DNA from 3 places in the Mesorhizobium sp. M8A.F.Ca.ET.181.01.1.1 genome. Region 2 is predicted to be linked to each of the others. Evidence: predicted binding sites of a transcription regulator. Region 2 holds the regulator's gene; each other region holds the start of a gene.

Region 1 (8,053 bases), on a different contig from region 2:
GCCATATAGTTGTGGTCGAACGCTCGAATGGCGGCGCTGAGAGCCTGTGAACGGCTCACTTTGAATCTTCGCGCGCTTTTCTCGATGAGCTCGATCTCATGTGCCGAGAGCCGAAAGGATACGATTTTCTTCGTCATGCCTGAGACCATAGACCGTGGTGGTTAATCATTTCCTGCTTTCGTATTACGCCGCCGTTAGCGCTTGAGAGAGCTCGTGGATGTCCCAGGTTTGATGATACCTCAATCCAGCTCAGCTACATTGGACTAAAAAGGTATCTCGTCGTCCAAAGGCTTCTTGTCGTTTTCGGTCGGCGCGTCCGAGAGCGGCTTTGTTGGGACAAAGATGTCATTGGCCTTAGTCGTGATGCGGTCGCCCTGGCCGGAATGGGCTACAATCACGCGACAGATAGTAACCAGCTCGTACGGGGTCCGGCTGGAGATGAACATTTCACCGTGATCACCATCCCACGTCGGAACTTGGGTTCGGGCGGTGTAGGTGCCCGCATAAAAAGCGATTCCCCATCCTTCGAGTTGTCTGAGCTGCTCGCCTACCTCCACTGCTGCCTTCAATCTTTCCGACAGCGGAAATGACAGTCGCTGATGCGGCCGTTCCCAAGGCTGAGGCATAAGCGACTCGAGCTTCGTGATGACCGCTGACAGGGCTTCGATGTTCTCTGAGGTCGGCTCAGCTTCGCATGAGATCGTTCCCTCATAGCTGTCACGCACAATATTCATCAACATCATGCCGGACCTGACCCGATTTAGTACCACAAGGCTCTTTGCGCCGAGATCGTCGATGTCTTCGTGGCGGACGCCGTTGACGATAATGTTGGCGACAAGCACGCCCAGTGCAGCAGCCAAGCTCGACAGAGTCTCCATCTGCAGCCGTGTTCCTTGCTCCGCACGCTGGACGGTACGTCTGTCGACCCGGCTCATAGCGGCCAGCTTGTCCTGGGTCATGCCGGCCGCTTCCCGCAGTTCCCTGATTTTGGCGCCGTTCGACATCGTCATTTGCTTTTCCATGTCGCTACTATCTCATTCATCGAGCGACAGTGCTACGTCATGGTAGCGACAGGGGTGCCCATTAAGGAAGTCGCTTTGCGACAATGACGCTACGGAGCAGGATTAGGGTGCGACTTATGAGGGACTTAATGAGGGTCGCTTTGCGCCGCATTCCGATCAACCTGTAATGGGTGCCTCCGGTTGGCTGGCTACCACAACTCAAGCTATGAGTGGGCAAGGCAGGACACGGCTACGTCGGCGACACGGGACGGGAAGGGGAGTAGCCATGCCTATACGCAAAGTTTGGCGCGATTGGTTTGGCGAATTTTTAAGAAGCATCGATTCGTTGGAGCTCGACAAGGTTGACTTGTATGACGCTGAGTGCGCTGAGAGAAAGTCTGCAGCACTAACACTCTTGGCTCGGCTGCTTTCCGAAACACAATCTGCATTAGTTCTGGTTGATGCTGGTAGAGATCTTGCATTTCGATCGACCTGCCGCTCGGCGATCGAATGCTCGTTGCATCTGTTTCTGGCTGAGACGGAGGATGGATACATCGACCTCTTGCGATCCGACGACGAGGTCAGTCGGCGATCACGTGCCAAGAAATTTATGGCGAACGGCGCCGGAAAGCTTGCAAAAGAAGCGGAAAAGCATTTGCAAGAGTTCTTGAGGAGAAGTGCTGGGGCAAAGGGAAGGTTCCAAATTTCCGACATACAGACACCTTTTCCCAGGCAGACCCATGTCTACCGGGAAATCTCCGCTGACGCGGCGCATGTGACCTGGACGTCGCTCGTTCGACATCTCCATGAAATTCGGCCTGGTTGGATTGAGCTGAAGATCGAACCGTCGATCGCCGAAAGCGAACTTGAGGAAGCGGCCTCGATCCTGGCGTTCTCTTTGCTGTCAGGAATGAAGTCTCTTCTGAACCTTGTTCCAGCGTTGGAAGATAAATTCGATCTAGAGACGATTTTCGAGGGCTACAAGAAAATATACCTGAGTGGAAAACCAAAACTCGCGCAAAAGTAGGTGGTCCGCTTTACCGTCTCCGGGAGCGGGCCTTTTGGTTGATGGTGCCATCCAGGCGGACGCGCTGGGCGCGTCCGCCTTTGAATGCGATTACTTCCTGGCGAGGCCGGGCAGCGTCACTTGATAGACCAGGAACATGGTGTCGACATCGGCGCCGTCATCGGCCTTGTAGGGGGCGCCGACCTGGAAGCCGTCCTGGGCGAGGAAGTCATTGTCGTTGCCGACGAACAGGAAATAGTCGTCGGGCAGCTTCGGATCGAGGACGCTGGCGACCGACATCGCTTCCCACTTTTCCGAGAGCTCATTGTGGTCCTTCGCCCCACCATTGTGCAGGCCGAAGCGGCCAAGCTCAGCGGCGTCGTTGATGTCGATGAACGGTGTCAGCTTGGCCGGCGTCACCGACGGGTCGAGCACGCCCTTGGGCGCGACCGGCTTGTCGGCGGCATCGAAAGGCCCGCCGGCGATGTCGGTCGCGCCGGACAGGTCGACGATGTTGATCTGGCGGTAGAGTGACGCGTCACCCTTCTTCAGGCCCTGGCCGTTGCCGCTGTCGCGCGCCAGCATCAGGAAGGACGTGTCCGAAAGCGCCACGATCTCGCTCTGCGCGGCGACCTTGGTCTTGCCCTTGGCATCCTTGAACACCGGCAGCGGCACGACATATTCATGCGCGAGCTTCAGATGGGCGAGGTCGGAGGCATCATAGACCAGCGCCCGGGTGTTCTGCCGTGTCGAGGGTGAATCGCCGCCATCCTGCCTCGGAGCCGACTGCAGCACGGCGATCAGGAACTTGCCGTCCGGCGTCATCGCCATGCCCTCGAGGCCCTGGTTGTTCTGGCGTCCGGTTTCGGGATCCTTCGGATCGGGGTCGGCGGCGCCCGGGCCGGGATTGTCGGAGGAGAAGTTCGGCGCGCCCTTGCGCATCGGCACGAGGGCCGCAGGCGGCTGGGTCGCCGACATCAGGCGGCCTTGCGCGGAGAACCTGTAGATGTTGGGGCCGTACTCGTCGGAGATGAACATCGAACCGTCGGGCAGCCGCACGATGGCCTCATTGTCGAGAGCGAGCTTGCCGTTGGTGGCGACGGGCAGCATCGGCATGTCGCCGGCGGCCGGGCGCACATCCGACAGCGGATCGAGCCCGGTGGCATCGGCGCCCTTGTCGTCGGTGAGAAGCATGGTGTCGGCAAGCGTCGCCTTGACGCCCTTCTGCTCCTGGCCGGCGGCGGGAGCAGCGCCTGGCGCGACAGGCGTGAACTCGATGCCGATGGTCTTGAGACGCGGCCGGTAGTCGGTGGTGCCGGCGACATTGTAGCCACGGTCGGGCAGGAGCCAGAGCGATCCCTTGTAGGTGCCCGCATCATGCGTCCAGCCGGATGTGTCGATCGCCATGCCGGAGCCCGAGCCGAAGGTCTCGCCGAACTTGTCGCGCTGGTCGGCCGGGATGCGGCCGACGCCGACCAGGCCCTTGTTGACGTAGGCCACGCCGTCGGCAAGCGCCGGGGTGAGGGCGGTGAACAAGGCCAACGCGACGCCGAGCGAGGCGGTTCGGTGCAGGTGTTTCATGGACAATCCTCTTTGTGACGAAGCATGCCGGAGCGGCCGAAGGACAAACGGAAAGAGGTGCCGCATCGATGATGCCGTGCATGCCTCCCCGAAAGCGATCTAAGGCGTCAACATGATGCTTGCGTGACAGTGCGCGACGCCGACCAGCGGCGATCTCCAAGTGCCGATGAAAACGCTGGACGGCATGAGATTGTTGACCGTCCATCTGCAGTATTCAGCGTACTAGACACTTATGTACAGCGCGTATATGGTGCTGCCTCTGACAGACCGGGAGGGAAGCCTTGAAGTCGCACTACCGCGCAGTTGTCATCGGGGGTGGCGTGGTGGGCGCCTCGGTGCTCTACCACCTGACGCGGTTCGGCTGGAGCGATGTGGCGCTGATCGAGCGCGCCGAACTGACCGCCGGCTCGACCTGGCACGCGGCGGCCGGGTTCCATGCGCTCAACGCCGATCCCAATGTCGCGGCGTTGCAGGACTACACCATCAACCTCTACCGCGAGATCGAGGCCGAATCCGGCTGGGATATCGGGCTGCACATGACCGGCGGCGTCAACATCGCCAGTGATCCGGCGCGCTGGGAGTGGCTGAAATCGGCGTGGGCGGTGTTCCAATCGGTTGGCATTGAGACCGCCCGGCTGGTTACGCCCGACGAGATCAAGGCGATCTGCCCGATCGTCGACGTCACCGGCGTGCTCGGCGGCCTGCACGATTCCAACGAAGGTCATCTCGATCCCTACGGCACGACGCATGCCTATGCGGGTGCTGCCAAGAAGCGTGGCGCCGATGTCATCCTGCGTAACCGCGTGGTCGAGCTGAAGGCGCGCACCGACGGCCAGTGGGACATCGTCACCGAGCAGGGCACCATCGTTGCCGGGCATGTCGTCAACGCCGGCGGGTTATGGGCAAAGCAGCTCGGCCGCATGGCCGGCGTCGACCTGCCGGTGACGCCAATGGAGCATCATTATTTCGTCACCGAGGACATTCCGGAGATCGCGGCGCTGGACAGCGAAATCGGCCTCGCGGTCGATCTCGACGGCTTTTCCTACCTGCGCCAGGAGCGCAAGGGCGTGCTGCTCGGCGTTTACGAGCAGAACCCGAAGCACTGGAACATGGACGGCGCGCCGTGGGACTATGGCATCGAGCTGATCCCGGAAGACATCGACCGCATCAGCCCGGAACTCGCCAAGGCGCATGAACGCTTTCCCTGCCTGGCGACGGCCGGCATTCGCAAATGGGTCAACGGCGCCTTCACCTTCACCCCCGATGGCAATCCGATCGTCGGTCCGGTGCGCGGCCTGAAAAATTACTGGGTCGCCTGCGGCGTCATGGCCGGCTTCAGCCAGGGCGGCGGCGTCGGCAAGTCGCTGGCCGAATGGATGATTTATGGCGAGCCGCGGGCCGACATCTTCGGCATGGACATCGCCCGCTATGGCGCCTTCGCCGCCAACCGCGAATATCTCAGGCAGACGACGCGCCAGTTCTATTCACGCCGCTTCGTCATGACCTTTCCCAATGAGCGATTGCCGGCGGGCCGGCCACTGAAACGCCCCGGCGCCTATGACGGGATGGCTGCTGCCGGCTGCGAATGGACGGCCTCCTGGGGGCTGGAAATCCCGGCCTATTTCGCGCCGATGGGTTTTCGCGAGAACACGACGCTCAAGCGCTCCAACGCCTTCGACATCGTCGGCGACGAAGCGCTGCAGGTGCGCCGTGCCGCCGGCCTCATCGATATCTCGGCCTATTCGCGCTACGCGATTTCAGGGCCGGGCGCCGAGGCGTGGCTCGACCGGCTGCTCGCCTGCCGGCTGCCGAAAGCCGGCCAGGCGCGGCTGGCGCCGATGCTCGGGCCGGACGGGCGGTTGAAGGGCGATCTCACCGTCATCAACTGGGGCGGCGGCGACTATTGGCTGATGGGCTCCTACTATCTCCGGGAATTTCACCTGCGCTGGTTCGAGAGCCACGCGGGAGCAGGCGTCACGGTCACCGACATTTCGGATGTGATGAGCGGATTCCTGCTGACCGGACCGAATGCGCGCAAGATCCTGGAACGCACGACGCATCAGGACGTGTCGGGCAAGGCGCTGCCGTTCATGGCCTGCGGCGCGTTCGATGTCGGCATGGTGCACACGCGGGTTGCCCGTCTCTCCATCGCCGGCGAACTCGGCTTCGAGATCAGCTGCCCCATGACCATGCACGCCACATTGCGCGAAACGCTGCTTGCCGCCGGCGAGGACCTCGGCCTGGCCGAGATCGGCTATTACGCGCTCAACGCGCTGCGGCTGGAGAAGAGCTTCGGCATCTGGTCGCGCGAATTCACGCAGGGCTACACGCCCGGCCAGACCGGGCTCGATCGTTTCATCGCCTTCGACAAGGGCGATTTCGTCGGCCGCGACGCGGCGCTGAAGGAACGAGACGCCGGCGCCGCGCAGCGGATCGTGACGCTGGAGATCGACGCCGTCGATGCCGATGCCAGCGGCTTCGAGCCGGTCTGGCATGGCGGCCGGCGCGTCGGCTTCGTCACCTCCGGCGGATTTGGCTACACGATCGGCAAGAGCGTCGCGCTGGCGTTGGTGGACGACGATTTCGCCGGGGAGGGGACGGCGCTTTCGGTACACATTGTCGGCGTCGAACGGCCTGCGCGCGTCATCTCTGCCTCGCCCTATGATCCCCAGGGCAAGGCGATGCGGCAATGAGGAGGAACTTCCGATGATCGATGAGGCGGCACGAGACAGCAGGCGCGAACGCCGGCGCGGACGCACCGGCGAGGCGGGCAGCGAATCCAGCCGCAGGCCCAATTACCGGTCGCTGAAGAACCCGTTCCTGCCGCAGCCGATCTTTTCCGACGACCAGGTGGCGTCGATCCACGACACGGCGCTGCGGGTGCTGGAAGAGCTCGGCATCAAGGTGCTGCTGCCGCAGGCGCGCGAAGTGCTCGCCCGCGCCGGCGCGCTGGTCGATCTGGACACCGACATGGTGCGCATCGGCCGCGACATGGTGATGGCAGCCTTGGCCTCGGCGCCGCGATCGATCCACGCCAATGCAGGCGCGCGTGCTCGCGATCTGTCGCTCGAACTGGGTTCGATGACATTCCTGGCGGGCTCCGGCGCGCCCAACGTCACCGATCTCGACCGCGGCCGGCGACCCGGAACGCTGGTCGCCTTCGAGGAACTCATCAAGCTGGTGCAGCATTTCGATGTCCTGCACATGCTGGGGCCGTGCATCGAGCCGCAGGACATCGACAATCGTTTTCGCCACTATGCCGTCAATCGGGCGCAGCTGACCCTGTCGGACAAATTCCCGTTCGTGTTCGCGCGCGGCACGCCGCAGGTCGATGACAGTTTCGAGATGATCAGGCTGGCCCGCGGGCTGTCCGAAGACGAGTTCCGCTCGGGCGCGCATTGCTACACCGTCATCAACACCAACTCGCCGCGCCAGCTCGACATCCCGATGGCGCAAGGCATCATCGATTTCGCCAAGGCGGGGCAGGTGCTGATCATCACGCCGTTCTGCCTGGCCGGTGCGATGGCGCCGATCACGGTGGCCGGCGCCCTGACGCTGCAGCATGCCGAAGCGCTGGCCGGGCTGACGCTGGCGCAGATCGTGCGGCCGGGCGCGCCGGTGGTCTACGGTTCCTTCTCCTCCAATGTCGACATGAAATCGGGCGCGCCGGCCTTCGGCACGCCGGAGCACGTCAAGGCCACACTGGGCGCGGGCCAACTGGCGCGCTTCACCGGTCTGCCATGGCGCTCGGGCGGCGGCAGCGCGGCCAACATTTCGGACGCGCAGGCGGCGCACGAGACGCAGTTCGCGCTTTGGGGCTCGGTGCTGTCGGGCGCCACCGTCTGCATCCATGCCGCCGGCTGGCTGGAAGGGGGCTTGAGTGTTTCCCTGGAAAAGCTGGTTACCGATATCGAGGCGCTGCAGACGGTCGCCGAACTCTGCGCCGTGACGCCCGGCGACGACGACGCGATTGGCTTCGAGGCGATCGCCGAAGTGCAGCCGGGCGGCCACTTTTTCTCGGCTGGCCATACGATGGCGCGCTACCGCACCGCCTTCTACGAACCACTGGTGGCCGACTGGTCGAATTTCGGCAACTGGACGCAAAGCGGCTCGAAGACCGCCACCGAACGCGCCACCGGCATCTGGAAGCGCATCCTGGCCGATTTCGAGCCGCCCGCTTCGGCCGCCGCCACGTCAGGCGTGCTCGACGCGTTCATCGCCCGGCGCACCGAAGAAGGTGGAGCGGCACCGGTTTCCTGAAGGCCGGCAAACGCGCACCAAGAGGTCTGAAGCTGGCTCAATTCCAGCAGCCATTGGCAATCCGCGCGTCTCGTGCAGAAATGAGCGGCATGCGCGAAACTTTGATCGCAACGGTGATCTTCCTGTGCCTGGCGGGGGCAGCTTTCGCCGCCATGGCCGTGTGGCCCAGGATGCCGGTCAGGCATCGCGACGACGATACGAATGC
Region 2 (8,053 bases):
GATGGCCAGCCTGCCTGTCACCATCTTCCAGTTCGCTCTCAGCCCCTATGAGGAATGGCAGCAACTGGCATGGACCGGCGCACTCATAATCACCCTGACGGTTCTCGGCCTGAGCATTTTCGCCCGCAGCCTTACCGGACGCAGAGAGGACAGATGAAACCGATGTTGTCCACCGAGTTGAACACGCCCGAAGTGGCCGTGGATAAGGCCAAGATCGAGGTCAAGAACCTCAACTTCTACTACGGCCAGTCGAAGGCGTTGAAGGATATCAGCCTGTCGCTGCCCGAGCGCAGCGTCACCGCCTTCATCGGCCCGTCGGGCTGCGGGAAGTCGACGCTGCTGCGCGTCTTCAACCGCATCTACGAGCTCTACCCGAAGCAGAGCGCCGACGGCCAGGTGCTGCTCGACGGCCAGAACATCCTCGACCGCTCGCAGGATCTCAATCTCCTGCGCACCAAGATCGGCATGGTGTTCCAGAAGCCGACGCCGTTCCCGATGTCGATCTACGAGAACATCGCTTTCGGCGTCCGTCTCTACGAGAAGATCAGCAAGTCCGAGATGGACGGCCGTGTCGAACAGGCGCTGAAGCGCGCGGCATTGTGGACCGAGGTCAAGGACAAGCTCAACGCTAGCGGCCTCAGCCTGTCGGGCGGCCAGCAGCAGCGTCTTTGCATCGCCCGCACCGTGGCGGTGAAGCCGGAAGTCATCCTGCTCGACGAACCAGCCTCGGCGCTCGACCCGCTGTCGACCGCCAAGATCGAGGAACTGATCGACGAGCTGCAGGCCGACTACACGATCGTCATCGTCACCCACAACATGCAGCAGGCGGCGCGCGTGTCGCGCCAGACGGCGTTCATGTATCTGGGCGAACTGGTCGAATTCGACAAGACCGAGAAGATCTTCACGTCGCCTCGTGAGAAGCGCACGCAGGACTACATCACCGGCCGCTTCGGCTGATATCACGCATACGAGGACGAGGATCATGGCCGAACACACAGTCGCAGCCTTCGATGAGGATCTCGGACAGATCAGCAGGCTGATCAGCGACATGGGCGATCTCGCCGGCACGATGGTCGGCGGCGCCACCAAGGCTCTGCTGAATTCCGACAACGCGCTGGCACAGCGCGTCGTCTCCGACGACGCCATCATGGATGCGCGCCAGCGCGAACTCGACGACCGCGCCATCACCCTGATCGCCAAGCGCCAGCCGATGGCCGACGATCTGCGTCATGTCGTCGGCTCGATCCGCATGGCGGGCGACCTCGAGCGCATCGGCGACCTTGCCAAGAACATCGCCAAGCGTGTCGGTTCCGTCGGCCTCACCGCGACGCCGCGCGACCTGTCGCACTCGATCGACTCCATGGCGCAGCTGGTGCTGATCCAGGTGCAGGGCGTGGTCGAGGAATATGCGGCCGGCGATGCCGCCGCCCTCGCCAAGCTCAGGAATGACGACGAACGCATCGACGTCAAATACACCTCGGTGTTCCGCGAACTGCTGACCTACATGATGGAGGATCCGCGCAACATCACGGCTTGCACGCATCTCTTGTTCTGCGCCAAGAATCTCGAGCGCATCGGCGACCATGTGACCAACATCGCCGAGAATGCGTATTATGTGCTGACCGGAACGCAACTGCCCGCCAATCGTCCGAAGCAGGACGAGACGGCGATGTCGGCGCCGGCGGCTTGACGATAGGATGATCTGCCAATGATCGCGCCACGCATCATGGTGGTGGAGGACGAGGAGCCGCTCGGCGTGCTCCTCCGCTACAATCTGGAATCGGAAGGCTACCAGGTCGAGGTGGTGACGCGCGGCGACGAAGCCGAGATCCGCCTCCAGGAGAATGTGCCCGACCTCCTGGTGCTCGACTGGATGGTGCCGGCTGTTTCCGGCATCGAACTCTGTCGGCGCCTGCGAATGCGGCCCGAGACCGAGAGGTTGCCGATCATCATGCTCACGGCGCGCGGTGAGGAGAGCGACCGCGTGCGTGGCCTTTCGACCGGCGCCGACGACTATCTGGTCAAGCCGTTCTCGACGCCGGAATTCATGGCCCGGGTCAAGGCGCTGCTGCGTCGCGCCAAGCCGGAAGTGCTGTCCAGCGTGCTCAAGGTCGGCGACATCGTGCTCGACCGTGAATCGCACCGGGTCTATCGCAAGAAGAGCGAAATCCGGCTCGGACCGACCGAGTTCCGGCTGCTCGAATTCATGATGCGCCATCCCGGCCGGGTGTTCTCGCGCAGCCAGTTGCTCGACAATGTCTGGGGCGAGACGATCTATATCGACGAGCGCACGGTGGACGTACATGTCGGCCGGCTGCGCAAAGCGGTCAACAATGGCCGCATGCCCGACGTCATCCGCACCATCCGCGGCGCGGGCTACGCGATCAGGGAAGACTAGGTCGAGGGCGGCTACGCCCCTGACTTCGTCATCCAGGAGCGAAGCGACGCGGCGCAGACCCGAGGATCCATGCCGGGACCTCGACGCGTCGCCGCAGTGCAGAATTCTGCGCCGTTGCACTCTACGATCGAGGTCACGGCATGGATCCCAGGGTCTCCGCGACGCCGCTTCGCGGCTGCTCCGCCCAGGGATGACGACCTTGAGGGCGCTCGGCCAACCTCCAGCATTGGTGGTGATTCACCGGAGCGTTCGCTCAGGCCACGCTCTTCCCAGCACTGCCTCTCGCCTGCACGCCCGGCGCGAAAATCTCCTGGTCGACGAAGGTCAAGGCGCGCATGGCGCAGCCTTCGCGAATGAGCGGCAGTTCGTTCGGCTCGGTGTCGAAGGAAATCGATTCCGAATGCTGGCCGCCGGCGGTCTGGGCGATGGCCTCGCGCAAGGCCGGCTCGATCAGATCGAAGGCGGCGGCACTGACACCGACCATGGCGACCGGCGCCGGGTCGATCAGCGCGAACAGGCTGCCCAGCCCATAGCCCAGCGCCTCGCCCGCCTTGCGATAGGCTTCGCGCTCCGGTCCGTCTTTCTCCCTTGCCGTCGCGGCGAGTGTCCGCATCTGCGCGTCGCTGACATCGGCGACCGGTTCGGCGTCCTCGCCAAGCTGCCTGGCATTACGCCAGATGGCATAGTTGCCGGCATAGGCCTCGACGCAGCCGCGCCGCCCGCAACGGCAGAGCGCGCCGCCCGGGCGATGGATCATGTGGCCGAATTCGCCGCCCGATGAATGGGTGCCGGTGAACAGTTCGCCCTTGAGCACCAGGCCCATGCCGATGCCGTGCGAGAGCAGGATGGCGATGAAGTCGTCGCGGTAGCGTTGAGGGTCGCGCCAGCGCAACGCCACCGCCATCATGTTGCAGTCGTTCTCCATGGTGGCGGGGATGCCGAATTCGGCTTCGAGTATGTCGGCGAAGGCAATGTCCGTCTGCGGCGTGATCGGCGACCACAGCATGGCACGCGCCTTGGTGTCGGTGATGCCCTGGATCGCCAGCGCGATGCGGGCAACACTGCGGATATCGAGATCGGGGTCCTCGATGCGGCGGCGCACTATTGCCGTGCATTCGCCGATCAGCGCCTCGCGCGACATGGTCAGCGTGTCCAGCCGGCGCTGCTCCTCGGCGACCACCTGGCCGGCATAATCGATGACGGCGACGGATAGGAAATTCAGCGACAGCACCACGGTCATCACAGCCGCGGCCTCGGGGTTGAGGCCGAGGCCAACCTGCGGCCGGCCGCGTTTGAGCGAGCCGGCCTCGTTCGGCTTGCCTTCGGTCAGGATACCTTCGCCGATCAGGTCGGCGGATATCGCCGATATGGTCGAGTGGCTGAGGCCAGTGGTGGCGGCGATCTCGGTGCGCGAGGGCTGACCATCCCGGCGCACGGCTGCAATCACCATTGCGCGGTTGCGCCGGCGCAGATCGTCGTGGCGGATTCCCACCGACATGCTTTCCCTCCCGGTTGCCGCGGTTCTTGATCCCCCTCGAATACCTCCGGCAACAGGGTCAAACACTGGCAGAAGCGGCCGGTGCTGTCATTTATTTATTGCGAGGCTCGAAAAAAAATTTCTGGCACCTCAAAATCCATCAGAATCGATGTTGACAGTGTTCTGGCGATGGACCAGTGTTTTTTCGAGGCTCGAAAAAATAGAGCCTTTGTGCCGGCCTTCGGGCCAGTTTGGTCGCGCCATACGCGGCGCAGGGAGGATATCATGAAGAGATTCACAGCCGCCATCCTGGCGGGTGTCGCCATGTCGCTGACACTGGTGTCGGTCGCGCAGGCGAAGGACAAGGTCATCGGCGTTTCCTGGTCCAACTTCCAGGAAGAGCGCTGGAAGACCGACGAGGCCGCCATGAAGAAGGCGATCGAGGCCGCGGGCGACAAGTACATTTCCGCCGATGCGCAGTCCAATCCCGGCAAGCAGCTGACCGATGTCGAGAGCCTGATTTCGCAGGGCGCCAATTCGCTGATCATCCTGGCGCAGGATGCCTCGGCCATCGGTCCGGCGGTGCAGAAAGCGCTCGACGAGGGCATTCCGGTCGTCGGCTATGACCGCCTGATCGAAAACAAGGACGTCTTCTACCTGACCTTCGACAACAAGGAAGTCGGCCGCATGCAGGCCCGCGAAGTGTTCAAGGTGAAGCCTGAAGGCAACTACGTCTTCATCAAGGGCTCGGGTGCCGACCCGAATGCCGACTTCCTGTTCTCGGGCTCGATGGAAGTGCTGAAGGAAGCCATCGACTCGGGCAAGATCAAGAATGTCGGCGAGGCCTATACGGACGGCTGGCTGCCCGCCAACGCCCAGAAGAACATGGAGCAGTTCCTCACCGCCAATGACAACAAGGTCGACGCGGTGGTCGCGGCCAATGACGGCACCGCCGGCGGCGTCGTCGCGGCGCTGACGGCGCAGGGGCTCGCCGGCACCGTGCCGGTCTCTGGCCAGGACGGCGACCACGCCGCGCTCAACCGCATCGCGCTCGGCACCCAGACCGTGTCGGTGTGGAAGGACGCGCGTGAACTCGGCAAGAACGCCGCCGAGATCGCCTCGCAGCTCGCCGACGGCAAGAAGATGACCGACATCGCCGGCGTGAAGGACTTCACGACGCCTGGCGGCAACACCGTCAAGTCGCTGTTCCTGACCCCGGTCGCCATCACCAAGGATAATCTCAACCTCGTCATCGACGCCGGCTGGATCAAGAAGGACGAAGTCTGCGCAGGCGTCGCCGCCGGCAGCGTTGCGGCCTGCAACTGAGTTTGACCGCTTGAAGAAATGAAGGCGCCGCGGCCCAAAGCCGCGGCGTTTTCTCAAAAAGATTTGTGTTTCCGCATCACGCGGATAGCTTCTAGGCTGGCTTCGGCATCCGCGTAGACGGCCAGCCGGTTGGAGGAAATCATGACCGATACGACGTCCAACCCGCAGGCCGATACCGCGCGCGCCTCGGAACTCGGCGCGGTCGCCCGGTTCCTGAAGGCGACCGAGATCGACACCCGCATGCTCGGCATGATCGGCGCCCTGCTGCTGATCTGGGTCGCGCTGCATGTGATTTCGAGCCTGCGTCTCGGCGTCAATCCGCTCGATTTCGACAGCCGCACGTTTCTCACGCCGCGCAATCTGTGGAACCTGTCGGTGCAGACGTCCGCGGTCGCCATCATGGCTTGTGGCATGGTGCTGGTCATCGTCATGCGCAACATCGACCTGTCCGTCGGTTCCGCCGAGGGCCTGATCGGCATGGTCATGGGTTTTGCGCAGGTACATTTCCTGGTTCGGTTCGTGGGGCTTGAACTCGGCAACCCATGGATCTGGGTCCTGGCTCTGGTCATCGGCCTGGCGCTCGGCCTTTTGATCGGCGCCTTCCAGGGCTTCGTCATTGCCTATCTCGAAGTGCCGGCCTTCATCGTCACGCTGGGCGGCCTGCTGGTCTGGCGCGGCGCCGCCTGGTGGGTCACGTCAGGCCAGACGGTGGCACCGCTCGACGCCACCTTCCAGCTGATGGGCGGCGGCCCGGCCGGATCGATCGGCGCCACCTGGAGCTGGGTCGTGGGCATCGTCGCCTGCCTGGCCGTCGTGTTCGCGCTGTTCAACGGGCGCGTGCAGCGCAAGCGCTTCCGCTTCCCGCTACGGCCGGTCTGGGCCGAGACGCTGCTCGGCGCCGTCACCTGCGCCGTCATCATGGGCGCGGTCTGGCTGGCCAACTCCTATCCATGGCCGATCGGCATCGTGAACCGCTACGCGGCCGCCAACAACATCACCGTACCCGAGGGCGGCCTGTTCATCGCCCACGGCATCGCGATACCGGTGCTGATGGCGGTCGCCGTCGGCCTGGTCATGACCTTCATCACCAACCGCACCCGTTTCGGCCGTTATGTCTTTGCCATCGGCGGCAATCCGGAAGCGGCCAATCTCGCCGGCATCAACACGCGCTGGATCACCATGAAGGTGTTCATGATCATGGGCGTGCTGGCCACGATCGCAGCCGCCATTTCGTCGGCCCGGCAGAACTCCTCCACCAATGTGCTTGGCACATTGGACGAGCTGCTCGTCATTGCCGCGGCCGTCATCGGCGGCACGTCGCTTGCCGGCGGCTCGGGAACGATCATCGGCGCCATGCTCGGCGCATTGCTGATGCAGTCGCTGCAGTCGGGCATGGTGCTGCTCGGCGTCGACTCGCCGCTGCAGAGCATCGTCGTCGGCGCCGTGCTGGTCATCGCGGTGTGGCTCGATACCGTCTATCGCAAGCGGGTTTAGGGATACGATCATGGCTGACAAAACCGCTCCCGCAACTGCCCCCGCAACCGCCCCCATGGGCACGCCGCTGGTCGACATGCGCAACATCTCGATCGCCTTCGGCGGCATCCGTGCCGTCGACGACGCGTCGATCGACCTTTTCCCGGGCGAGGTCGTAGCGCTGCTCGGCCACAACGGCGCCGGCAAGTCGACGCTGATCAAGATCCTGTCCGGTGCCTACAAGCGCGATGCCGGCCAGATCTTCGTCAATGGCGAGGAGGCAGCGATCTCCAACCCGCGCGACGCCAAGAAATACGGCATCGAGACGATCTACCAGACGCTGGCCCTGGCCGACAATGTCGATGCCGCCGCCAATCTGTTCCTCGGCCGCGAGCTGATGACCGCCTGGGGCACGCTCGACGACGTCGCCATGGAGGCCGAGGCGCGCAAGGTGATGGGGCGGCTCAATCCCCGCTTCCAGCGCTTCAAGGAGCCGGTGATCAAACTGTCAGGCGGACAGCGGCAGTCGGTGGCGATCGCACGCGCCATCCTGTTCAACGCCCGCATCCTGATCATGGACGAGCCGACGGCGGCACTCGGCCCCCAGGAAACGGCACAGGTCGGCGAACTGGTCAGGCAGCTCAAGTCCGACGGCATCGGCATTTTCCTGATCAGCCACGACATCCACGACGTGTTCGAGCTCGCCGACCGGGTTTGCGTGATGAAGAACGGCCAGGTGGTCGGCACGGCACGCACCACGGACGTCACCCAGGACGAAGTGCTGGGCATGATCATCCTGGGCAAATGTCCTCCAGGTGCCATACCGGGGCGGGGGCGCTGAGGATCGCCGCCTGAGGCCGGCCGCAGGCCGGCCAGGCCGCTCGGGCACGCCCCGTTGCCGTTCACGTGATATGCCAGTGATCACGATGGCTTGGCCTAACCATTGTGTTGGCCCGGCGACTTGCCCATAAAGGTCCTGTTTTGCTCATGGACCGCATCATCCGTTGAAGAAGCTTTTTCCAATCGTCGCGTTCATAGCCGTTGCATTGATCAGCATGACCATGGCGGGGTTCGCTTATTTCGCGACGCAGGAGGCCGCCCGCATTAAGTTCGAAGGGGCGGCCGATGACGCCCTCAACCGGATCGAGAGCCGCATCGACCTGCATCTGTCGCTGTTGCGCTCGACACAGGCCCTGTTCGATGCGCGCAACGGCGATATTTCCCAGAGCGAGTTCAAGGCCTTCTTCAAGGCGCTGGATATCGACAGCAATTTTGCCGGCCTGCGCGGCATCGGCTTCCTGCGGCTGGTCAAGACGGGCGACGAAGCCGCAGTGGAGCGCGACATCCTCCGCGATTTCGGCGCCAGCCATCCGGTCTAT
Region 3 (8,053 bases), on a different contig from region 2:
TCTTGTTGACCCGGTAGGTGAGGGACTTCAGTCCCCAGTTCTCGACCCGGCCGACGGACCCGCCATTTGCTGCGATGACGCCCTTGTACTGTTCGACAAGCGCATCGACCTGCTGCTGCGAGAGGTCCTGCCGGGCAAGAAACACATGTTCGTAAAGAGCCATTATGGTTCAGTGCCTTTCTTCGTTTCTCTCCCGGTTCCCGGCGGCAAAAGCCTCTGCAACTTCTCTGACCCGCATGTGCCTCGAAAGGCGCGGGAAGAAAGGAGCATGACGAGACGGTCGAGAGCGGAGACACGGGAGGCGGAAGCGCTTCTGGCTTCACACGAAGGTTCTCGAAAAAACCTCCGGCCCTCCGTTCAGCCCCCAGCTGGGACCGGCAGATTGGCGGCGTCTATATAGCAATCCACCGATAAGGCAAGGGCAAGCGGCGTCCCCGATGTCGCAACCACCAGAAAATCAAGCCGCGGCGCCAGCAAGGCCCGGCGATTTTCCCCGGCAACCGGACCTTAACCACAATGTCAGGTTGCGCAGGGTTGCCCTCCGCCGTCAACGGTCGATTCATTATGAAAGGTGCAAAAGCCCGGACAGCCGTGCATGACAAGCGGCAAGCATTTTCGGGGGTAAGGATGCTTCTCAACAGGTTCTGGCGCTCGAAGAGCGGCAATTTCGCGCTTCTCATGGGATTGGGGCTACCCGCCATTCTGTCGGCAGTGGCCTTCGCGACCGATGTCTCGACCATGATGCGGGCGAAGAGCAACCTGCAGAACGCGATCGATGCGGCAAACCTTGCCTCCTCGCATCTTGGCGATCTCGACATGACCCGCACCGATGCTTTCGACCGCTATTTCCAGGCCAACATCGCTGGCCATGGCGAACTCGTCAACGCGCAGGCGACCCTGACCGTCGACAGGGGCGTCAATTTCATCAAGACCAAGGCGGTCGCCTCGGCCGACGTCAATCTGAACTTCGCTTTCCTGTTTGGCCAGAGCAAGCACATCGTGGTCGATGCCTCGGCGGCCGAGTCCAATAACCAGCTCGAAGTCGTGCTGGTTCTGGACAATACCGGCTCGATGGCTGGCGCCCGCATGACGGCTCTGAGGACGGCGACGAAGTCGTTGCTGGATACGCTCGAATCGACAAAGTCGCCGACGCGCCAGGTCCGTGCCTCGCTGGTTCCCTTCGTCACGGCCGTGAACGTCAATGGCGACGGGTTCGATCCGTCCTGGATCGACATGGACGGCAAATCCTCGACCAACGGTATCAATTTCCCCGTCATCGACGGCAAGCGCCCGAACCACATGGCCCTGTTCAGGCAGCTCAAGGACACCGGATGGGCCGAGCCCGGATGGAACGACACGGGATGGAAGGGCTGCGTGGAGGCGCGGGCCGGCGCCTACAACATTTCCGACACGCCGCCCGACCCGGCTAAGCCCGACACGCTGTTCGTTCCCTATTTTGCGCCGGATGATCCGGGAGATGCGCAGATGCCGTCCAGTTCCTATGGCAATGAGGCAAAGTACTACAACAATTCCTATCTCAGCGACGCCAGCGACACGGTCAAGCTAGACAAACAGAAAGGCGACAACCGGCTCGGCATCGACTTCAGCGGCCTCGACAGCGATCCCGACAAAGCCACCAAGGAACAGGTTGCCAAATATGTGGCGCCGGCCAAGGAACTTATCACCGAGACAGGAACTCCCGTCACCGTTGGTCCCAACCGTTCCTGCCCGACCCCCGTCGTTCCCCTGACCGACGATTTCGACAAATTGCGTAAGGCGGCGAGCCAGATGACGGAATGGAACGGCTCCGGCACCAACGTCTCGGAGGGGCTGTCCTGGGGCATGCGGGTGCTCTCGCCCGGCGCGCCCTATACCGGCGGCGCGCCATTCAAGACGCCTGGCGTCAGCAAGATCGTACTCCTGCTCACCGACGGTGAGAACGTCGTCTACGGCGCCAGCCAGCAATCGACGAAGTCCGACTACACATCCTACGGCTATCTGGCGGGTGGCCGCTTCGGGTCGGACAATCAGACGACGGCGGCCCGCAATGTCGACGGCTGGACGAAGAGCGTCTGCACGCAGTTGAAGAACCAGGGCGTGCAGATCTACACGATGGTGCTGCAGTCCGACACCGCTGCCAACCGCACGCTTTACAGCGCCTGCGCTTCCGATCCGAGCGATTATTATGCCGTCAACGATCCGGCCAAGCTGCCGAATGTTTTTCAGCAGATCGCCAACAAGTTCTCGAAGCTGCAACTGACGAATTGAGCGCCCGATGCCGAGAGCGCGCGATACATCCGGGGGGTCCAGACCTCAACTCGTGTGGGCGACAACCTTGTCGACCGTCTCGGGGAAGAAGTCGGGCGCGGCATGGCGCTTGCCGAACATCATGTCGTACTGGATCAGCCGGAAGTCGCGGATCGCCGGGTCGATCTCTTTCTGACGCGACCAGTCGGCCGTGGCCGCGCCGGCCGGCGTGAGCAGCAGGTTGCGGTCGACAACGCGATAGCGCTCCCGCATCTCGCCCAGGAAGCCGGTGTAGTAGGGGTGGGTGATGCCCGCGGCGGTGAGGATATGATAGGGCAGGAACGCAGGACTCACCGTCCCCAGATTCTCGACCGGGCCCGAACGGTTCGACCAGATGATCAGCGGAGTCGCGTGATGTTCGAGAGCGGCCTCCGGCGTCGGTTCCTTGCGGGGCGCGACGTTGTCCTTCAGGAAGCCGGTCTCGACATAGACCGGCCCGAGCGGCGGCAGGTGGTCACCGAAAAAGGCGACAATCGTTGGCCGCTCGCGCGTCTTGGCCCATTCGATCAGCCGCTCGAGGCCGCGGTCCGCGTCGGCTGAACCCTCGGCGTAGGAGAGCAGCGAGTCACGCGCCCACTGGCTGATCGGCGCCTGCACCGAGTGGGTCGGGTTCGAATAACGGTTCGGCTCATACGGGCCATGGTTCTGCAGGCTGACCGCGAAGAAGAAGACGGGGTCGTCGCTGGCGTCGGCTTCGCGGATGATCTCGTCGGTCATCGCGGCGTCGGATGCCAGCGGTCCGCGCTTTTCCATGGGCGGCAGCGTTTCTTCCGATTTGAAGTCGTTGAAGCCGAAATCGGCATAGACGGCGCCGCGATTCCAGAACCAGTTGGTGCCTGGATGGATGGCGCGTGCCCTATAGCCTTCGCTCTTCAGGAAGGTCGCCATCGACGGCGTCGGGGTGCGTACATATTGCTGGTAGGGGATGCTGCCGGCCGGCAGGAAGGCGTTCGAGAACCCGGTCAGCGCTTCGAATTCGATATTGGCGGTCATGCCGCCGAATTCGGGCGAGAACATCGAGCCCGAGCGGAGCGACCGCACATTGGGGATCGGATCGGGCGTGATGGTGACGCCGGGCAGCTTGGTCGAATCCCAGAAGGATTCGCTCATGACGATGATGATGTCTGGCTTCTGGGCCGGCACCGAGGCGCTCACATCGGGCCTGTCGATCGCCGCGATTGCCTTGTCGGAATAGCCCGGCGGGGCAGAGACGTGCGCCATCGGCACGTTGAGCGCGAAGGCGAGCGCAAAGCCGTTGGAGGCGTAGTTTTCCTTCTGGTCCCACATGATCGGGATGATCTGCAGCCGGTCCCTGGTCCACGAGAAGGTGGCGTAGTCCATGATTGAGACGAAGAAGGCGAGCAGCGGCACCGCCAGCGTCAGCCGGGCGAGGCGGCCCTTGTGGCTGAGGGCTGGAACCTTGCGGCGCCAAAGACGCCAGCCGTAGACGAGCAGGGACAGGCCGACCACGATGCCCGCGACCATGGCGAGCGCGGTCATTGGCCGCTCGCGCACCAGCAGCGGCAACAGCGCGAAGATCTGTCGGGCGTAAAGGAAGTCCGTCGGATAGAGCGGGTCGCCGAGATAATGCGACTTCTGGTGGCCGACAAAGGCCAGCGATAGGGTCAGCGGCGCGACGATCATCAGGCTTTGATGACTGCGGCCGAGCACGGCATCGAGGCCGATCAGGACCAGCGCGAACACGACGATGGTGGTCCAGCCCGGCTTGAACGGCTGCAGGAAGAAGGAAACGGTGCCGGCGACATCACCGCGCACGATCAGTTCGATGGCGAACACCATGACGGCCGAGATCGCCAGGCTGATCAGCCCGTAGCGGACGACCGGCCATCTCCGGCCCGGCAGATAGCCGGTGGACGGATCGTCTTCCAGGAATTGCGGCGCGGCGTTGCCGGCACGTTTCGAACTCTTTGCCACTTTAACTTCCCACCCAAAGACAACCCACGTCATTCGATTGTCATATAATTGTCACGCAAAGCTAGCGCCTGTGACGGAAATAAGAAGAGCCAGCAAACGATTCGTGAGCGGTTTTCATCAGGTGTGATCGCCAAAAAGCCCTTTCGGAACAGGCACTCGCTCAAGGATACGGCCCTCGGCATGGGCTGAAGTGGCTTGACTTGGCGGCCTGCCTTGCGTCACAGGCAGGGAAAATTCGTAGTATCACGCAAGCAGAACCAGTCTGGGGAGCCCTCGCATGGCCGTCGCATTTACCTTTCCAGGACAGGGCAGCCAGGCTGTCGGCATGGGCAAGGACCTCGCCGATGCCTTTCCCGAAGCGCGCAGGGTCTTCCAGGAAGTCGATGATGCGCTCGGCGAAAACCTGTCGAAGCTGATCTGGGAAGGTCCCGAAGAGACCTTGACGCTGACGGCCAACGCGCAGCCGGCCCTGATGGCGGTATCGCTGGCGGCGATCAGGGCGCTGGAAGCGCGCGGTTTCTCGCTGAAGGACCAGGTCGCCTATGTCGCCGGCCATTCGCTGGGCGAATATTCGGCACTCGCCGCCGCCGGCTTCGTTTCCGTCGCCGATGCCGCTCGTCTGCTGCGCATTCGCGGTAACGCCATGCAGGTGGCGGTGCCGGCCGGCGAGGGCGCCATGGCGGCGATCATCGGGTTGGAGCAGGCCGATGTCGAAGATGCCTGCGCCGAGGCCGCTAAGGGCTCGATTTGCCAGATCGCCAACGACAATGGCGGCGGCCAGCTGGTCATCTCAGGTGCAAAGGTCGCGGTCGAGCTGGCAGCGAAACTGTGCACCGATAAGGGCGCCAAGCGTGCGCTGATGCTGCAGGTGTCGGCGCCCTTCCATTCGGCGCTGATGGCGCCGGCGGGCAACGTCATGCGCGAGGCGCTTGCCGGCGTGGCAAAGACCGCGCCAGTCGTTCCCGTCGTGTCCAACGTATCGGTGCAGCCGTCGACCGATCCCGACGAGATCGCCGGGCGCTTGGTCGAGCAGGTGACCGGTCGCGTGCGCTGGCGCGAAACGGTGGAATGGTTCGGCGCCAACGGCATCACCACGCTTTACGAGATCGGTGCCGGCAAGGTGCTTTCGGGACTGGCTCGCCGCATCAACCGCGATATCGCCACCGCGTCCGTCGGTTCCTCGGCCGAGGTCGAGGCGGCACTTGCGGCGCTTGCATAAAGCGCCATTTGAGACCATCCCTATAAGGGGCGCCCTCTTCTCAACCTGGAGACAAAAATGTTCGAATTGACCGGCCGCAAGGCGCTTGTCACCGGCGCATCGGGGGGCATCGGCGAGGCGATCGCCAGGGTGCTGCATGCGCAGGGCGCGATCGTCGGCCTGCACGGCACGCGCGTCGAGAAACTGGAAACGCTGGCCTCCGAACTGGGCGATCGGGTCAAGCTGTTCCCGGCCAACCTGTCGAACCGTGACGAGGTCAAGACACTCGGCCAGAAGGCGGAGGCCGATCTCGAGGGCGTCGATATCCTGGTCAACAATGCCGGCATCACCAAGGACGGCCTGTTCGTGCGCATGTCGGACGCCGACTGGGATACGGTGCTGGAGGTCAATCTCACCGCCGTTTTCCGGCTGACCCGTGAACTGACCCACCCGATGATGCGCCGCCGCCATGGCCGCATCATCAACATCACATCGGTGGTCGGCGTGACCGGCAATCCCGGCCAGGCGAACTACTGCGCCTCCAAGGCCGGCATGATCGGCTTGTCCAAATCGCTGGCGCAGGAAATCGCCACCCGCAACATCACCGTCAACTGCGTCGCTCCGGGCTTCATCGAATCGGCGATGACCGACAAGCTCAACGAGAAGCAGAAAGAGGCGATCATGACGGCGATCCCGACGAAGCGCATGGGCACCAGTGCCGAAGTGGCGTCCGCCGTTGCTTATCTGGCTTCGAACGAGGCCGCCTACGTAACCGGGCAAACCATCCACGTGAATGGCGGCATGGCGATGATCTGAGCGAGCTCCGGCAGCAACATCGCCGCGCTGTGAAAACCCACCATTTCGGCTTGGACCTCGGCAATTTTTCGTGTAATGCGGCCCGCAACCCGGCGGTTCGGGCAAAAACCGGTCCGTGGCCGTTGCGTTTCCGGCAGGACCATCTTTCAGCTTGATTAGCGGCATTCCGCCCGCTAACGAAGACAGACAAACAAAAGACGAGGATGCCCCAAATGAGTGACACCGCAGAGCGCGTCAAGAAGATCGTCATCGAGCACCTTGGCGTCGATGCCGACAAAGTGACGGAGCAGGCGAGCTTCATCGATGATCTGGGCGCTGACAGCCTCGACACGGTTGAACTCGTCATGGCGTTCGAAGAAGAATTCGGCGTCGAGATCCCCGACGACGCAGCAGAGACCATTCTGACCGTTGGCGATGCGGTGAAGTACATCGACAAGGCTTCGGCCTGACGCTTTCCGCAGTCGTCACCGGGGAGGACCTGCGATGAGGCGTGTCGTCGTCACGGGCCTTGGCCTGGTTTCGCCGTTCGGCATGGGCTTCGAGCACGGCTGGAAGCAACTGCTGACCGGCCGCAGCGCTGCCAAGCGCGTCACCGAGTTCGAAGTGGACGATCTTGCCTGCAAGATCGCCCACGTCATTCCGCGTGGCGACGGCTCCAACGGTACGCTCAATCCCGAAGCCATTCTCGAGCCGAAGGAACTTCGCAAGATCGGCGACTTCATCCTGTACGGGATCGCGGCCGCCGATGAAGCGCTGAAGGATTCCGGCTGGCAGCCTTCCACCGAAGAAGAGCGTTGCGCCACCGGTGTGCTGATCGGCTCCGGCATCGGCGGTCTCGAGGGCATCGCCGAGAACGCGATCATCCTGAAGGAACGCGGCCCGCGCCGCATCAGCCCATTCTTCATTCCCGGAAACATCATCAATCTCGTGTCGGGCCAGGTTTCGATCCGGCACGGATTGAAAGGCCCCAACCACGCTGTCGTCACCGCTTGCTCGACCGGCGCGCACGCCATTGGCGACGCCGCCCGGCTGATCATCTTCGGCGATGCCGACATCATGCTGGCCGGCGGCGCCGAATCGCCGGTGACCCGACTTTCGCTCGCCGGCTTCGCGGCCTGCCGGGCACTCTCGACCGAGCGCAACGACACCCCGCAAACCGCCTCGCGGCCCTACGACCGCGACCGCGACGGCTTCGTCATGGGCGAGGGGGCCGGTGTCGTGGTTCTGGAAGAGCTCGAGCATGCCAAGGCGCGCGGCGCCAAGATCTATGCCGAGGTGACCGGCTACGGTCTGACCGGCGACGCCTATCACATCACCGCGCCGGCCGAAGATGGCGACGGAGCTTTCCGTTGCATGACCGCGGCGCTGAAGCGGGCAAAGCTTACGCCGGCCGATGTCGACTACATCAATGCGCACGGCACCTCGACCATGGCCGATACGATCGAACTCGGCGCTGTCGAGCGGCTGGTCGGCAATGCGGCTTCCAAGATTTCGATGTCGTCGACCAAGTCGTCGATCGGCCATTTGCTGGGCGCGGCCGGTGCCGCCGAAGCGATCTTTTCGATCCTCGCCATCCGTGACAATATCGCACCGGCGACCATCAACCTCGACAATCCCGAGCGCGAAACCGCGATCGACCTGGTGCCGAACAAGCCGCGCCCGCGCCAGATCGACGTGGCACTGTCCAATTCCTTCGGCTTCGGCGGCACCAACGCCTCGCTGGTCTTCCAGCGTTATAATGGCTGACCGAGCTGCCGGGCGGTGCTTTGGCGTGCCGTCAATTTTGCCATATTCGCC

Evidence for each region. Region 2 encodes PhoB, which activates phosphate uptake and scavenging genes when phosphate is short. Its sites were predicted from a motif close to TGTCATNNANCTGTCAT; they were not measured.
Region 1: the regulator PhoB is predicted to act here: its motif matches at 3,701-3,717, upstream of EN824_RS03630 (esterase-like activity of phytase family protein).
Region 3: the regulator PhoB is predicted to act here: its motif matches at 4,281-4,297, upstream of EN824_RS09415 (LTA synthase family protein).

Annotation. Positions count from the first base shown of each region.
Region 1 covers NZ_SRTV01000001.1:733,884-741,936, forward strand. The annotation lists gene EN824_RS03615 (hypothetical protein) at 1-137, opposite strand, end outside; gene EN824_RS03620 (helix-turn-helix transcriptional regulator) at 264-1,010, opposite strand; gene EN824_RS03625 (hypothetical protein) at 1,288-2,028, shown strand; gene EN824_RS03630 (esterase-like activity of phytase family protein) at 2,119-3,588, opposite strand; gene EN824_RS03635 (FAD-dependent oxidoreductase) at 3,870-6,281, shown strand; gene EN824_RS03640 (trimethylamine methyltransferase family protein) at 6,295-7,848, shown strand; gene EN824_RS03645 (DUF4239 domain-containing protein) at 7,938-8,053, shown strand, end outside.
Region 2 covers NZ_SRTV01000005.1:479,879-487,931, forward strand. The annotation lists gene pstA (phosphate ABC transporter permease PstA) at 1-157, shown strand, start outside; gene pstB (phosphate ABC transporter ATP-binding protein PstB) at 154-957, shown strand; gene phoU (phosphate signaling complex protein PhoU) at 983-1,690, shown strand; gene phoB (phosphate regulon transcriptional regulator PhoB) at 1,709-2,398, shown strand; gene EN824_RS20885 (ROK family protein) at 2,652-3,896, opposite strand; gene xylF (D-xylose ABC transporter substrate-binding protein) at 4,161-5,201, shown strand; gene EN824_RS20895 (sugar ABC transporter permease) at 5,343-6,695, shown strand; partial or broken gene EN824_RS20900 (ATP-binding cassette domain-containing protein) at 6,706-7,529, shown strand; gene EN824_RS20905 (CHASE domain-containing protein) at 7,679-8,053, shown strand, end outside.
Region 3 covers NZ_SRTV01000002.1:226,493-234,545, forward strand. The annotation lists gene rpsF (30S ribosomal protein S6) at 1-163, opposite strand, end outside; gene EN824_RS09410 (pilus assembly protein) at 628-2,268, shown strand; gene EN824_RS09415 (LTA synthase family protein) at 2,314-4,275, opposite strand; gene fabD (ACP S-malonyltransferase) at 4,520-5,461, shown strand; gene fabG (3-oxoacyl-[acyl-carrier-protein] reductase) at 5,519-6,256, shown strand; gene EN824_RS09430 (acyl carrier protein) at 6,469-6,705, shown strand; gene fabF (beta-ketoacyl-ACP synthase II) at 6,740-8,002, shown strand.